One region of the Pectobacterium sp. PL64 genome, then DNA from elsewhere that is predicted to be linked to it. Evidence: predicted binding sites of a transcription regulator. Region 1 holds the regulator's gene; each other region holds the start of a gene.

Evidence for each region. Region 1 encodes PurR, which represses purine synthesis genes. Its sites were predicted from a motif close to CANGCAAACGTTTGCNTG; they were not measured.
Region 2: purE (5-(carboxyamino)imidazole ribonucleotide mutase) is a predicted target of PurR. The motif match lies at 1,937-1,954, and genes of this name have one in related genera.
Region 3: purM (phosphoribosylformylglycinamidine cyclo-ligase) is a predicted target of PurR. The motif match lies at 1,711-1,728, and genes of this name have one in related genera.
Region 4: guaB (IMP dehydrogenase) is a predicted target of PurR. The motif match lies at 1,398-1,415, and genes of this name have one in related genera.

The regions. Positions count from the first base shown of each region.
Region 1 is NZ_CP092070.1:2,339,450-2,342,603, reverse strand. Features, by position in the region: gene HP572_RS10340 (riboflavin synthase) at 1-66, shown strand, start outside; gene cfa (cyclopropane fatty acyl phospholipid synthase) at 163-1,314, opposite strand; gene purR (HTH-type transcriptional repressor PurR) at 1,516-2,541, opposite strand; gene HP572_RS10325 (YnhF family membrane protein) at 2,929-3,018, shown strand; gene HP572_RS10320 (C40 family peptidase) at 3,129-3,154, opposite strand, start outside.
Region 2 is NZ_CP092070.1:2,984,895-2,988,048, reverse strand. Features, by position in the region: gene purK (5-(carboxyamino)imidazole ribonucleotide synthase) at 257-1,327, opposite strand; gene purE (5-(carboxyamino)imidazole ribonucleotide mutase) at 1,324-1,833, opposite strand; gene lpxH (UDP-2,3-diacylglucosamine diphosphatase) at 2,012-2,734, opposite strand; gene ppiB (peptidylprolyl isomerase B) at 2,745-3,154, opposite strand, start outside.
Region 3 is NZ_CP092070.1:786,210-789,363, forward strand. Features, by position in the region: partial or broken gene purN (phosphoribosylglycinamide formyltransferase) at 1-577, opposite strand, end outside; gene purM (phosphoribosylformylglycinamidine cyclo-ligase) at 577-1,614, opposite strand; gene upp (uracil phosphoribosyltransferase) at 1,952-2,578, shown strand; gene uraA (uracil permease) at 2,931-3,154, shown strand, end outside.
Region 4 is NZ_CP092070.1:3,063,775-3,066,928, forward strand. Features, by position in the region: gene guaB (IMP dehydrogenase) at 1-1,336, opposite strand, end outside; gene xseA (exodeoxyribonuclease VII large subunit) at 1,508-2,902, shown strand; gene HP572_RS13800 (M4 family metallopeptidase) at 3,133-3,154, shown strand, end outside.

The DNA of each region.
Region 1 (3,154 bases):
GTGGTTGATACAGTCGAACGCGTGTTGGCAAGCAAGCAGGCGAGCGAGCTCGGCAAGGAAGAGTAATTCCTACGTTACACATTCTGGTGAACCGGACGGCGTTTCTACCGTCCGGCTTCTCTTTTCTGTCAGCACACAATTTTCTGTCAACACACAAGGCTGTCAGCGCGCAACACGCAATCCACCTTCGATCCCATCCGTACTGAACAAGATCTGCCAGAGCTGAAGGTCTCTTGCTCTGAAAGCCCCTGCACAAGAATTAAGATAGTAGCTGAACATCCGGCGGAAGCGGGCCGTGTAGCGTGTGGAAAGCGGTGGCCAGTTCTGCTGAAAGCGAGCGTGCCAGGCCATTAATGTACGATCGTAATCAGCTCCGAAATTGTGCCAGTCCTCCATCACCATGTAAGGTTCACTCGCCTGCGCAATATGCTGTATGGAGGGAATACAGCCGTTGGGGAATATATATTTATGAATCCAGGGATCGATGTGCGGGTCGGTCTTATTGGCCCCGATGGTATGTAGCAGAAACAGTCCATCGGGTTTTAGATTACGCCGTACGACGCGGAAGTAGTTGTCATAGTTGCGTGGCCCGACGTGTTCAAACATGCCTACCGACACCACGCGATCGAATTGCCGATCGAGATCGCGATAATCCTGTAATTCAATGGTGACGTTCAGATCCTGACAACGTCGCTGTGCCAGCACCTGCTGCTCTCTGGAAATGGTGATGCCGTAAACTGAAACGCCGTAGTGGCGTGCCGCGAACTCGGCAAGTCCGCCCCAGCCGCAGCCGATATCCAGCAGCGTCATCCCTGATGTTAGCTGGAGTTTTTCGCAGATCATGGCGAGTTTGTCTTCCTGCGCCTGTTCCAGCGTCTGTGCCTGTTTCCAATAGGCGCAGGAATATTGCATGTAGGGATCCAGCATCAGGGTAAAGAGGTCGTTACCTAAATCGTAATGCGCTTTACCGACAACCTGAGCGCGTCGACGGGATTGTAAATTCGTGACGCGGGAGAGCGCGATCCGCGTGAGATCGTGCAGGCGACGGGGTAACTTAGCCTCCAGCCCAGCCCGCAGGACGCGATGGGAAAACATGTCCAGCCGTTCACACTCCCACCATTCATCCATGTAGCTTTCTCCCAGCCCCAGCGATCCCTCACACAGGATACGCTTAAAGAAATTAGGGTTGGTCACGCGGATGTCAAAAGGGCGGGTGCCGTTGATGGTGATATCCGCGGTGGCCAGCATGTCCTGCACGATGTGGAACCAGGGCGCGGTATTAGGATCCCATTCTTCTGTATAAGGTAAACCCATCATGTCTCCTTAACTTTATGTAAAAGTATCGTAAAACACACCAGGACAACACTTATCGCAGCCGAGGTATCGGCTGTCACCAGAGAAAATGAAACACGGTATTAAATTTTTAACTGCTTCAGCCAGCATACAAGAGAATTGGCTGAAGCAGAGAAGGGAAGCAGCAGGAATAAGAAAATCGTCTGTACAGAATGGCTGCGGCTAGCGGCGATAGTCGAGGTAGGGGCCGTCTGCAACCGAGCGGCGTTCAATCAACGTTGGGTGCACTTCAATGACGTGCGCATCTTCCCGTTTACTGGTAATACGATCCAGCAGCATCGCGAAAGCGGACTGTCCCAGACGCTCTTTTGGCTGGTGGATGGTGGTCAGCGCAGGCGTAAAGAAACGCGCGTGGCGCACGTTGTCATAACCGATCACCGAAATGTCCTGCGGCACGCGCAGACCCAGCTCGTCAGCCGCACAGATAGCCCCCATTGCCATGATATCACCGCCGCAGAATACGGCCGTTGGACGCTGTTTCTGTGCGAGGATCTGATGCATGGCTTTATAGCCGGATTCCGGTTCGAAATCGCCCCGAACCACCCATTCGTCGCGTACGGTGATGTCGGCTTCCTTCAACGCTTTCAAAAAGCCGAGGTAGCGTCCGCTGCCGGTGTTGCGTTCTTGAGTGCCGGGGATGGCACCGATATCCCGATGGCCGCGTTCAATCAGGTAGCGACCTGCCATATAACCGCCTTCAAAGGCGTTATCGATAATCGTATCGGTAAAATCGCTGTGCATCTGTCCCCAGTCCATCACGACCATCGGAATGCTGCGATAATCTTCCAACATCGACAGCAGCTCTGGTGGGTATTCAGCGCACATCACCAACAGGCCGTCGACGCGTTTTTGCGCCAGCATGGAAAGATAGGCGCGCTGTTTACCGATGTCGTTATGTGAATTACACAGCACCAGCGTGTAGCCTTTGGCATAGCAGCTGTTTTCAACGGCTTCAATGATCTCGGCGAAATAGGGGGCTTCGCTGGATGTGGCCAGCAAACCGATAGATTTAGTGTGATTAACTTTGAGGCTGCGCGCGACGGCGCTGGGCGAATAGTGCAATTCTTTGATTGCCGCCCTGACGGCTGCCTTAGTCTCTTCGGCGACGAAACGTGTTTTATTGATCACGTGCGATACGGTTGTGGTGGAAACGCCAGCACGTTTTGCCACATCTTTAATCGTTGCCATCTAAAAATGACTCCTGAACTTACCTGTTACAGACGTAAGTATATTGTTAATCGTTTGCCTACGTTTAATGTTCTTCTTCTAAGCTAAAAAACAGGATTTCAGAAGGAGAATGCCGAATGTTATACCGAAGGGATCTGGGTTGACGTTTTTCGACTGATACGCAGCGCTTTCATAAACAGCGGATTGTGTCCGATTTATCATGAAAGTGAAAGGGCTAATTTATACTATTAGTGATGCATTCGTCCGAGATTTTTCGCTACAATTATGAAAGAATCGTAATAACCCTATTATTTGTGGCTTTAACTACCTAAACGGGTTCGGCTGTGAAGGGGGGGCTTTTCAGATGAAGCTTTCAGATAAAATTTGTTCGTTAATAAGGAGTAATTTATGGATACAGATCTGAAGATGTCTTTGCTGACAACGGTGGGCTCGTTGGCTGTGATCATCGCATTTAGTTTTATTGCGGTGCTGAACTAACCAAACGGTGCCTCTGGGCGGGTTAGGTATTCAGACACGTTGATGCTACATAAAACGTGTCTGAATCGCTTGTCTTCACATCGCTTTTTTTACTACGTACAACTTTTCTCTTAACGAATCGTCTGCGGCGTCACCA
Region 2 (3,154 bases), 650 kb from region 1:
ATCAAACTTGATACTTTATTTTAAATATTTTTAACGGCTCGTTATTGATACTTTATTTAATTGTCGAGTGATGAAAAATGAACAATAAATAAAATAAAAGGCCGATGAAATAATAAACGCAATTTTGCTGATGTCACGCGTAATGATGATTTTTCTCTTTTGAAGACATCTCGAGGGTGCGGTTTCTGCTGTTACATCGCATCAGATGACCGTTACCCAGCAGATTGCAACCTGCTGGGTAACGGTCACCGATCTGTCAGGCAGTGAGTTTTTCCTCTGCCCACGCCAGACCGCTGTGGTATTCCTCTGGTAATAGAGGCGCCAGCGATTGCAACGTGCGTTGCAACTGTGCGGTGTCCGACGACGGTAGATTGAGGTGTCCAACTTTGCGGCCGGGACGAACCTCTTTCTCATACCAGTGCAGATGTACCAGCGGCAGCGCCAGCCAGCCGATATTCACGTCAGTGCCGATCAGGTTGACCATCACCGACGGCGTTTCGACAACCGGTACCGGCAGCGGCAGATCCAGAATGGCGCGCAGATGCAGCTCAAACTGGCTGATTGACGCACCATTTTGCGTCCAGTGTCCGCTATTGTGTACGCGTGGAGCCAGCTCGTTAATAAGCAGATGGTCGCCGACGATAAAGCATTCCATCGCCATCACGCCCACATAACCCAGCGCATTCATGATTGCGGACAGCATCTGTTCGGCCTGCTGCTGCAACTGCGAGTCGGGTTGAGGGAAAGCCACGCTGGTGCGCAGAATGCCGTCCTGATGCAGGTTATGAGTGAGCGGGTAGAACACACATTTGCCGTGCGTATTGCGGGCACCCACCAGCGAAACTTCGCCAGAAAAGTTAATGCCTTGCTCAACGATGCATTCGCCGTAGCAGTCAGCGGGCAGCGTGTGCTGTTCGCCATCGCGCAAGCGCCACTGTCCACGACCGTCGTAACCGCCGACGCGACGTTTAACGATCGCTAATTCACCCAATGAGGCGAAGACGTGTGGCCATTCATCGGCGCTAGCCAGCAGTTGCCACGGAGCTGTGGCCAGACTCAGCGAATCCAGCAGCTGCTTTTGCGTCAGACGATCGGCCAGACGCGGGAAAATATCGCGGTTTGCAAACGCCGTGTGCTCGGCCAACTCGCGGGTGAGGGCGGTTTCCGGCCAGCGTTCGATCTCGGCGGTAATGACACTGTTATGAAACGGAACCGACTCTGGCTCTGCATCAAGTCCTACTGGGTAAACCGCAATACCTAGCGGTTCACCAGCCTGACGCAGCATTCTGCCCAACTGACCATTGCCTAATACGCAGACCGGTTTCATGCCTCCTCCCGCGGATCGGGATGAGAGAGCACATCATCGGTTTGCGCCTGACGCCAGTCTGCCAGTCGGGTGGCGATGCCATTGTCATGTAGGGCGAGAATTTGTGCGGCCAGCAGAGCCGCATTCGCTGCGCCCGCTTTGCCAATGGCCAACGTGCCGACCGGAATACCGCGAGGCATTTGGACGATGGAATACAGGCTGTCTACACCGCTCAGCGTTGAGCTTTGTACCGGCACGCCAAGCACGGGAACCAGCGTTTTCGCTGCCAGCATACCCGGCAGGTGTGCTGCGCCGCCTGCGCCCGCGATAATCACATCAAAACCGTTTTGTGCCGCTTGCTCAGCAAAGCTGAACAGCTTATCCGGCGTCCGGTGTGCGGAAACGACTTCGGTATGAAAAGGAATGTTCAGCGTGGTGAGGATTTCCGCAGCAAACTGCATGGTGGCCCAGTCACTCTTTGAACCCATGACGATGGCAATTTTAGCCGGGGCAACGTTGGATGACATGCCTGTAACGCTCCTGTGATTGTACGTGTTCGTGACGCGTTCGCGTCGGCCAGACAGGGAGGGTCTGGCGTTGAGGGCGTAGAGCATATCACGCCATTATGGCGAGGAAAACGGTTGCGTATGCGGAAATGCGGGGGGAATAAGGTGAGAGTCCGTTAAGTCAATGTCAGGAAACGCATTAAAATGGGAAGGAAATCAGTTCGATATTTTGTGGTGTGACCTTAATCATCGACCCTTCCTCATGCCAGGCACCCAGAACGGCACGACGACCCGAAGATTCGCCGAGATCGACCTGATGAATAGCCGGGCGGTGCGTGTGGCCGTGGATCATCGTCTTCACCTGATAATGCCGTAAGCGTTCAAGCACAGCGTCGTGATTGACATCCATAATCTGCTGCGACTTTTTCTGGTTTTCGTGCTGGCTGGTTGCCCGCATCTTCGCCGCAATTTTCATCCGTAATGACAGCGGTAATAGCAGGAAGAGTCGCTGAATGAACGGGTTGTGTACCCGACGGCGGAATTGCTGGTAATGCTGATCGTCAGTGCACAGGGTATCGCCATGCAGAATGAGGATCTTCTGACCGTAGAGGTTGAGCACCGTTTCCGTCGGCAGCAGCATCATTCCGCTTTGTTTGGCGAAACGCTTACCGATCAGGAAATCACGGTTACCGTGTACGAAATAGCAGGGAATGCCGCGCTGATGTAAGGCATACAGTTCCGCCGCGACAGTCGCATGCAGCGGCTGGGGATCGTCGTCACCAATCCAGGCGTCGAACAGGTCGCCAAGTATGTATAGCGCATCGGCATGAATCGCGTCATGGCGTAAAAAACGCAGAAAACCGGCGGTAATCGCCGGTTCATGAACACTTAAATGCAGATCGGCAATAAACAGCGTTGCCATGCAGGTCGGATTATTCGCTGACCGTTACGTGGGTAATCACCACGTCTTCTTTCGGTACGTCCTGGTGCATGCCGCTGCGGCCAGTAGCCACGCCTTTGATTTTATCAACGACGTCCATGCCTTCGGTGACTTCAGCGAATACGCAGTAGCCCCAACCATCGGCACGCTCTGAACGGAAGTTCAGGAAATCGTTATCAACGAGGTTGATAAAGAACTGGGCAGTTGCAGAGTGCGGATCGTTGGTACGCGCCATCGCCAGCGTGCCACGGGTATTTTTCAGGCCGTTGTTGGCTTCATTTTTGATTGTCGCATTGGTTTCTTTCTGATCCATGCCGGGAGCGAAGCCGCCGCCCTGGATCATGAAACCATTAATCACGCGGTGAAAAATCGTGTTGTCATAAAAACCGCTGCGACAGTAGT
Region 3 (3,154 bases), 1.6 Mb from region 1:
CATCACCAGTCTGCCGTTCAGGAACCAGTTGATTACCATCGGATAAATCGTGTGCTCGTGCGTCTTCACGCGCTCGCTCAGGCTTTCTTCCGTGTCGTCACTGAATACAGGCACTTTCGCTTGCAGAATCAGCGGGCCGCCGTCCAGTTCATCGGTGACGAAATGAACGGATGTTCCATGTTCCCTGATCGCCATTTTCCAGCGCCTTGCGGTGCGTATGCAGGCCGGGATATTTGGGCAGCAGGGAAGGGTGAATGTTCAGCATTTTGCCAGCAAACTGGGCAACAAACTCTGGGCTAAGAATCCGCATGTAGCCGGCTAAGATCACCAGCGCGGGTTCATATTGCTCAATTTCGTTTGCCAGTGCGGCATCAAATGCAGCACGGTCGGCAAAGTCTTCAGGGTTCAGGACGCACGTAGGAATATCCGCATCCTGTGCGCGTTCTAGCCCGTAAGCCTCCGCATTATTACTGAATACGGCGGCGATCTTTCCTTTGAGGCGTCCGTTCTTACAGGCGTCAATCAACGCCTGTAAGTTGCTGCCATGACCTGAAATCAGCACAACGATGTTTTTCATCAGTTAATAACCACTGCGTCTCCGGCATCGGTTTGAGTAATGACGCCGATTTTCCATGCGTTTTCGCCGCTGCTGTTGAGTAATGCAACGGCCTCGTCTGCCTGTTCGGCTGGCAGTGCGATGATCATACCAACACCGCAGTTGAAAGTACGATACATTTCGTGACGGCTGACATTACCGGCCTTTTGCAGCCAGTTGAAAACGGCAGGCCATTGCCAGCTGGATTCGTCGATCGTCGCCTGCATGCCTTCTGGCAGTACGCGCGGGATATTTTCCCAGAAGCCGCCGCCAGTCAGGTGAGAAATGGCGTGGACATCGACTTTCTCAATCAGGGACAGTATTGATTTCACGTAGATTTTGGTTGGGGCCAGCAGGTGATCGGCCAGCGATTTGCCTTCCAGTTCGAACTGCTCTGGATCGGTCTTGCTGACTTCGAGTACTTTGCGCACCAGCGAATAGCCGTTTGAGTGCGGGCCGCTGGAAGCGAGGGCAACCAGAACATCGCCGTTCTGCACTTTGCTGCCGTCAATAATTTCTGATTTTTCTACAACGCCGACACAGAAGCCAGCAACGTCGTAGTCTTCGCCGTGATACATCCCCGGCATTTCGGCGGTTTCGCCACCGACCAGCGCACAGCCTGATTGCTTACAGCCTTCCGCGATACCGGTAATCACGCTGGCAGCGGTGTCGACATCCAGCTTGCCCGTGGCGTAATAGTCGAGGAAGAACAGCGGCTCAGCGCCCTGAACGACCAGGTCGTTCACACACATTGCAACCAGATCGATACCAATCGTATCGTGGCGTTTCAGGTCCATCGCCAGGCGCAGTTTGGTGCCGACTCCGTCAGTGCCGGAAACCAGAATCGGTTCGCGGTATTTTTGCGGTAAGGCGCACAAGGCACCGAAACCACCCAATCCACCCATAACTTCCGGGCGACGGGTCTGTTTCACTACACCTTTGATACGGTCTACCAATGCATTACCCGCATCGATATCCACGCCTGCGTCTTTATAACTGAGAGAGGTTTTGTCGGTCACTGCTGAGTCCCCACGAAGGTTACGGGTCGTATTCAGAAAACACGGTATTTAGAAAACATACTGTGGTAAAAATAATGCGCGCTAATTCTAACAGTGTAGGCAATCGTTTGCGAGTGATGAGTCATCGGCTGGCTATTTTTCGTTAATGGCGACAATTTCTCCCCTCGGTTGATCTGGATCAGGCTTAATCATATGGCGCTAAGTAAAAAAGGCGGTATAATCCCGCGATTTTTTTTACGACGGGCTCTTGTGCCCGCCGCCCTGCGGGCCGCCGCAAGCGGTGTTTAAAAACGCGTTTGGCGTTTTTGTCCGTCCACTAGCCGATGGGGAGATAATGATGAAGATCGTCGAGGTGAAACACCCACTCGTCAAACACAAACTGGGTTTGATGCGTGAGAACGATATTAGCACGAAGCGTTTTCGTGAGCTGGCGTCCGAAGTCGGAAGTTTGCTGACTTACGAAGCGACGGCTGACCTGGCAACCGAAAAAGTCACCATTGATGGCTGGTGCGGTCCGGTTGAAGTCGATCAGATCAAAGGCAAAAAGATTACCGTCGTACCGATTCTGCGTGCAGGATTGGGAATGATGGAAGGCGTGCTGGAAAATGTCCCTAGCGCGCGTATCAGCGTTGTCGGCATCTACCGTGATGAAGAGACGCTGGAGCCTGTTCCTTATTTCCAGAAGCTGGTTTCCAATATCGAAGAGCGCATGGCGCTGGTTGTTGACCCTATGCTGGCAACCGGTGGTTCAATGATCGCGACGATCGACCTGCTGAAAAAAGCGGGTTGTCACAGCATTAAGGTGCTGGTGTTGGTTGCGGCTCCAGAAGGGATTGCTGCACTGGAAAAAGCCCACCCAGATGTCGAGCTGTACACGGCATCCATCGATAAAGGCCTCAACGAGCAGGGTTACATCATGCCGGGCCTGGGTGATGCGGGCGATAAAATATTTGGTACGAAATAACAGGTAAGCCGACTTATTAGTCGGCTTTTTTTTGGCGCAAGCATACCCGTCATACTTCAAGCTGCTTGTGCGTTGGCCGCCCTTACTCACTCCAGTCACTTACTTGTGTAAGCTCCTGGAGATTCGTGCGGTTGCCGCCTTCACGCAACTCGAATTATTTAGGGTATCGGTATTGCCTATAGTGCGCCACAGCCTGTGTTACGTCACACGCGGTTCTTTTATACATCAGCAGTCAACATGATTCTGCTTCACTACGGTGGGGCGGGATACGTCTGGCTGTGATAATAAGTGCGGGTCTACCTGCACACATAAATAGCAACACTAGATAACAACACTACAGAGGATATTGAAGATGACTCGTCGCGCCATCGGGGTAAGTGAACGACCACCCTTGTTACAAACCATCCCGTTGAGTTTCCAGCATCTGTTCGCGATGTTTGGCGCTACCGTTCTGGTACCCATTCTGTTCAAGATCAATCCGGCTACCGTACTGTTATTCAACGGTGTGGGTACGCTGCTTTATTTATTCATTTGTAAGGGCAAAATTCCCGCATATCTGGGATCGAGCTTCGCGTT
Region 4 (3,154 bases), 720 kb from region 1:
CGGTCAGGCCCATGCAGGAGCGCAAGCCGCCCATCTGCTGGTGAACGATCTCTTTCAGGCGGCCTTTATAGGCTACGCGGCCTTCGATACCTTCTGGCACCAGTTTGTCGGCAGCGTTATCGGTCTGGAAGTAACGGTCTGATGAACCTTTGGACATCGCGCCCAGTGAACCCATACCGCGATAAGATTTGAATGAACGGCCCTGATACAGTTCGATTTCGCCTGGGGATTCTTCCGTACCCGCCAGCATGGAGCCGACCATGACGCACGCCGCGCCTGCTGCGATGGCTTTAGCGATGTCGCCAGAGAAGCGGATACCACCATCGGCGATGACAGGAATGCCTGTGCCTTCCAGCGCTTCAACCGCATCGGAAATCGCCGTAATCTGCGGAACGCCCACGCCAGTCACGATACGCGTCGTACAGATAGAACCAGGGCCGATACCGACTTTCACGGCGCTAACGCCCGCTTCAACCAGCGCTTTTGCACCTGCACCCGTTGCCACGTTGCCGCCGATGATTTCGAGGTTCGGGTATTTAGCACGTGTTTCACGAATGCGCTGCAATACGCCTTCAGAATGGCCGTGTGAGGAGTCGATCAGCAGAACGTCAACGCCTGCAGCAACCAGCGCATCAACACGCTCTTCATTGCCTGCACCTGCGCCAACCGCTGCGCCTACGCGAAGGCGACCGTGTTCGTCTTTACACGCGTTCGGTTTACGTTCTGCTTTCTGGAAGTCTTTTACCGTGATCATGCCGATCAGGTGGAATTGATCGTCAATCACCAGCGCTTTTTCGACGCGTTTTTCGTGCATTTTTTGCAGCACGACATCACGCGCTTCGCCTTCTTTGACCGTAACCAGACGCTCTTTTGGCGTCATGAACGCGCTAACCGGTTTTTCCAAATCGGTAACAAAACGCACGTCACGACCGGTGATGATACCGACCAGCTCGTTGTCTTTCGCCACAACTGGGTAGCCAGCGAAGCCGTTGCGCTCGGTCAGCTCTTTCATTTCACGCAGCGTCGTTTCTGGCGTCACTGTTTGTGGATCAACCACAACGCCGCTTTCGTGTTTTTTCACGCGGCTAACTTCTTCAGCCTGACGCTCAATGGACATATTTTTGTGAATAAAGCCCAGACCGCCTTCCTGCGCCAGCGCAATGGCCAAGCCGGATTCGGTAACGGTATCCATCGCTGCGGACAGCATAGGAATATTCAGGCGAATGTTTTTCGTCAACTGCGTGGACAGATCGGCAGTGTTAGGCAGAACAGTAGAATGAGCGGGAACCAGGAGGACGTCGTCAAACGTCAGTGCTTCTTTAGCGATACGTAGCATGGGCAATATCTCACCAAGGTGGATGTAAGAATAGATAAAATATTGCCGTGGCATTATACAGAGCGTAATCGGTTGCCTCCAGCATTATTTTACTAAAATGCTTGATTACCTGTTTCAGGTAGGTAGTATCGATCAATTAAGTGACTGTTTTAAAATTTGATCTGGCTCACAATGTCTCAATTTCCCTCCTCTGCAATTTTTACCGTTAGCCGCCTGAATCAGACGGTTAGACAACTGTTGGAAATGGAAATGGGCCAGATTTGGCTCTCCGGCGAAATCTCCAACCTTTCTCAGCCCTCATCCGGCCACTGGTATTTCACGCTGAAAGACGAGCGTGCGCAGGTGCGCTGTGCGATGTTCCGCACCAGCAACCGCAAAGTGACGTTCCGCCCACAGAACGGTCAGCAGATCCTGATTCGTGCAACCATCACGCTATATGAACCTCGTGGCGACTATCAGCTACTGGCGGAAAGTATGCAGCCCGCCGGCGACGGCCTGTTGCAGCAACAGTTTGAGCAACTCAAGCAGCGCCTCGCTGCCGAAGGGTTGTTCGACCAGCAGTTCAAGCAAGTGCTCCCCTCTCCCGCCAAACAGGTCGGCGTGATTACGTCAGCCAGCGGTGCCGCCCTGCACGATATCTTGCAAGTGTTGCAGCGCCGCGATCCGTCGCTGCCAGTGATCGTGTATCCCACGTCGGTACAAGGTGCGGAAGCGCCGCTACAGATTGTTCGCGCTATTGAGCTGGCTAACCAGCGGGATGAGTGTGACGTGTTAATCGTCGGGCGCGGCGGGGGTTCGCTGGAAGATCTGTGGAGCTTTAATGACGAGCGGGTCGCCCGCGCGATTTTCGCCAGCCGCATTCCTATCGTCAGCGCCGTCGGCCATGAAACCGATGTCACCATCGCCGATTTCGTCGGTGACCTGCGCGCACCCACGCCGTCCGCCGCTGCCGAGTTAGTGAGTCGTAACCAACTTGAGCTATTGCGTCAGATACAGTCCCAGCGCCAGCGTCTGGAAATGGCGATGGATTATTACCTTGCTCAGCGCAATCGGGAATTTACCCGTCTGCACCACCGTTTACAGCAGCAGCATCCGCAGTTGCGACTGGCACGTCAGCAGGCACAGCTGGTTAAACTGCGTCAGCGGTTGGAGGACGCCATGCAGCAGCAGCTCCGGCAGACCTCACGCCGAAGTGAACGCTTACAACAGCGCCTAATGCAACAGCAGCCGCAGACTCGTATTCATCGAGCGCAGCAGCGTTTGCAGCAGCTTAGCTATCAGATGCAAAGCGCAGTAGAACGTCAGTTGAATCAGAACAAGCAAAAGCTAGGCATCGCCTGTTCGCGACTGGAAGGCGTTAGCCCGCTGGCGACGCTGGCGCGTGGCTATAACGTCACCACCGCCTCGGACGGTAAAGTGCTGAAAAACGTCGCGCAAATTTCCCCTGGCGACACGCTGAAAACCCGCTTGCAGGACGGTTGGGTAGAAAGTCAGGTCACGACGCTGGCTCCGAATCAAAACTCCGAGAAAAAGCGGCGAAAACCCTCATCCCCGACGCCAAAATAACGCGATCGGTATAAAATGTGTGAACGGGGATTTGTCCTAAAACAACGGCGATCCCCCATTCTTACCCCCGCCATCTGAACTATACTTATTCCCAGCTCACTAACTTATATTCACCGTTTTCACCGCACGGGTTATCAGCCTCTGCGCGGTGACGCGGATAGGATAAAAAGACAGTGAGCTTTGTTGATCGTCTGTGTTACCCCTGATGAGCGTTTTCAAGGAGATGAGGTATGAAGTCCAGACCGATTTGTA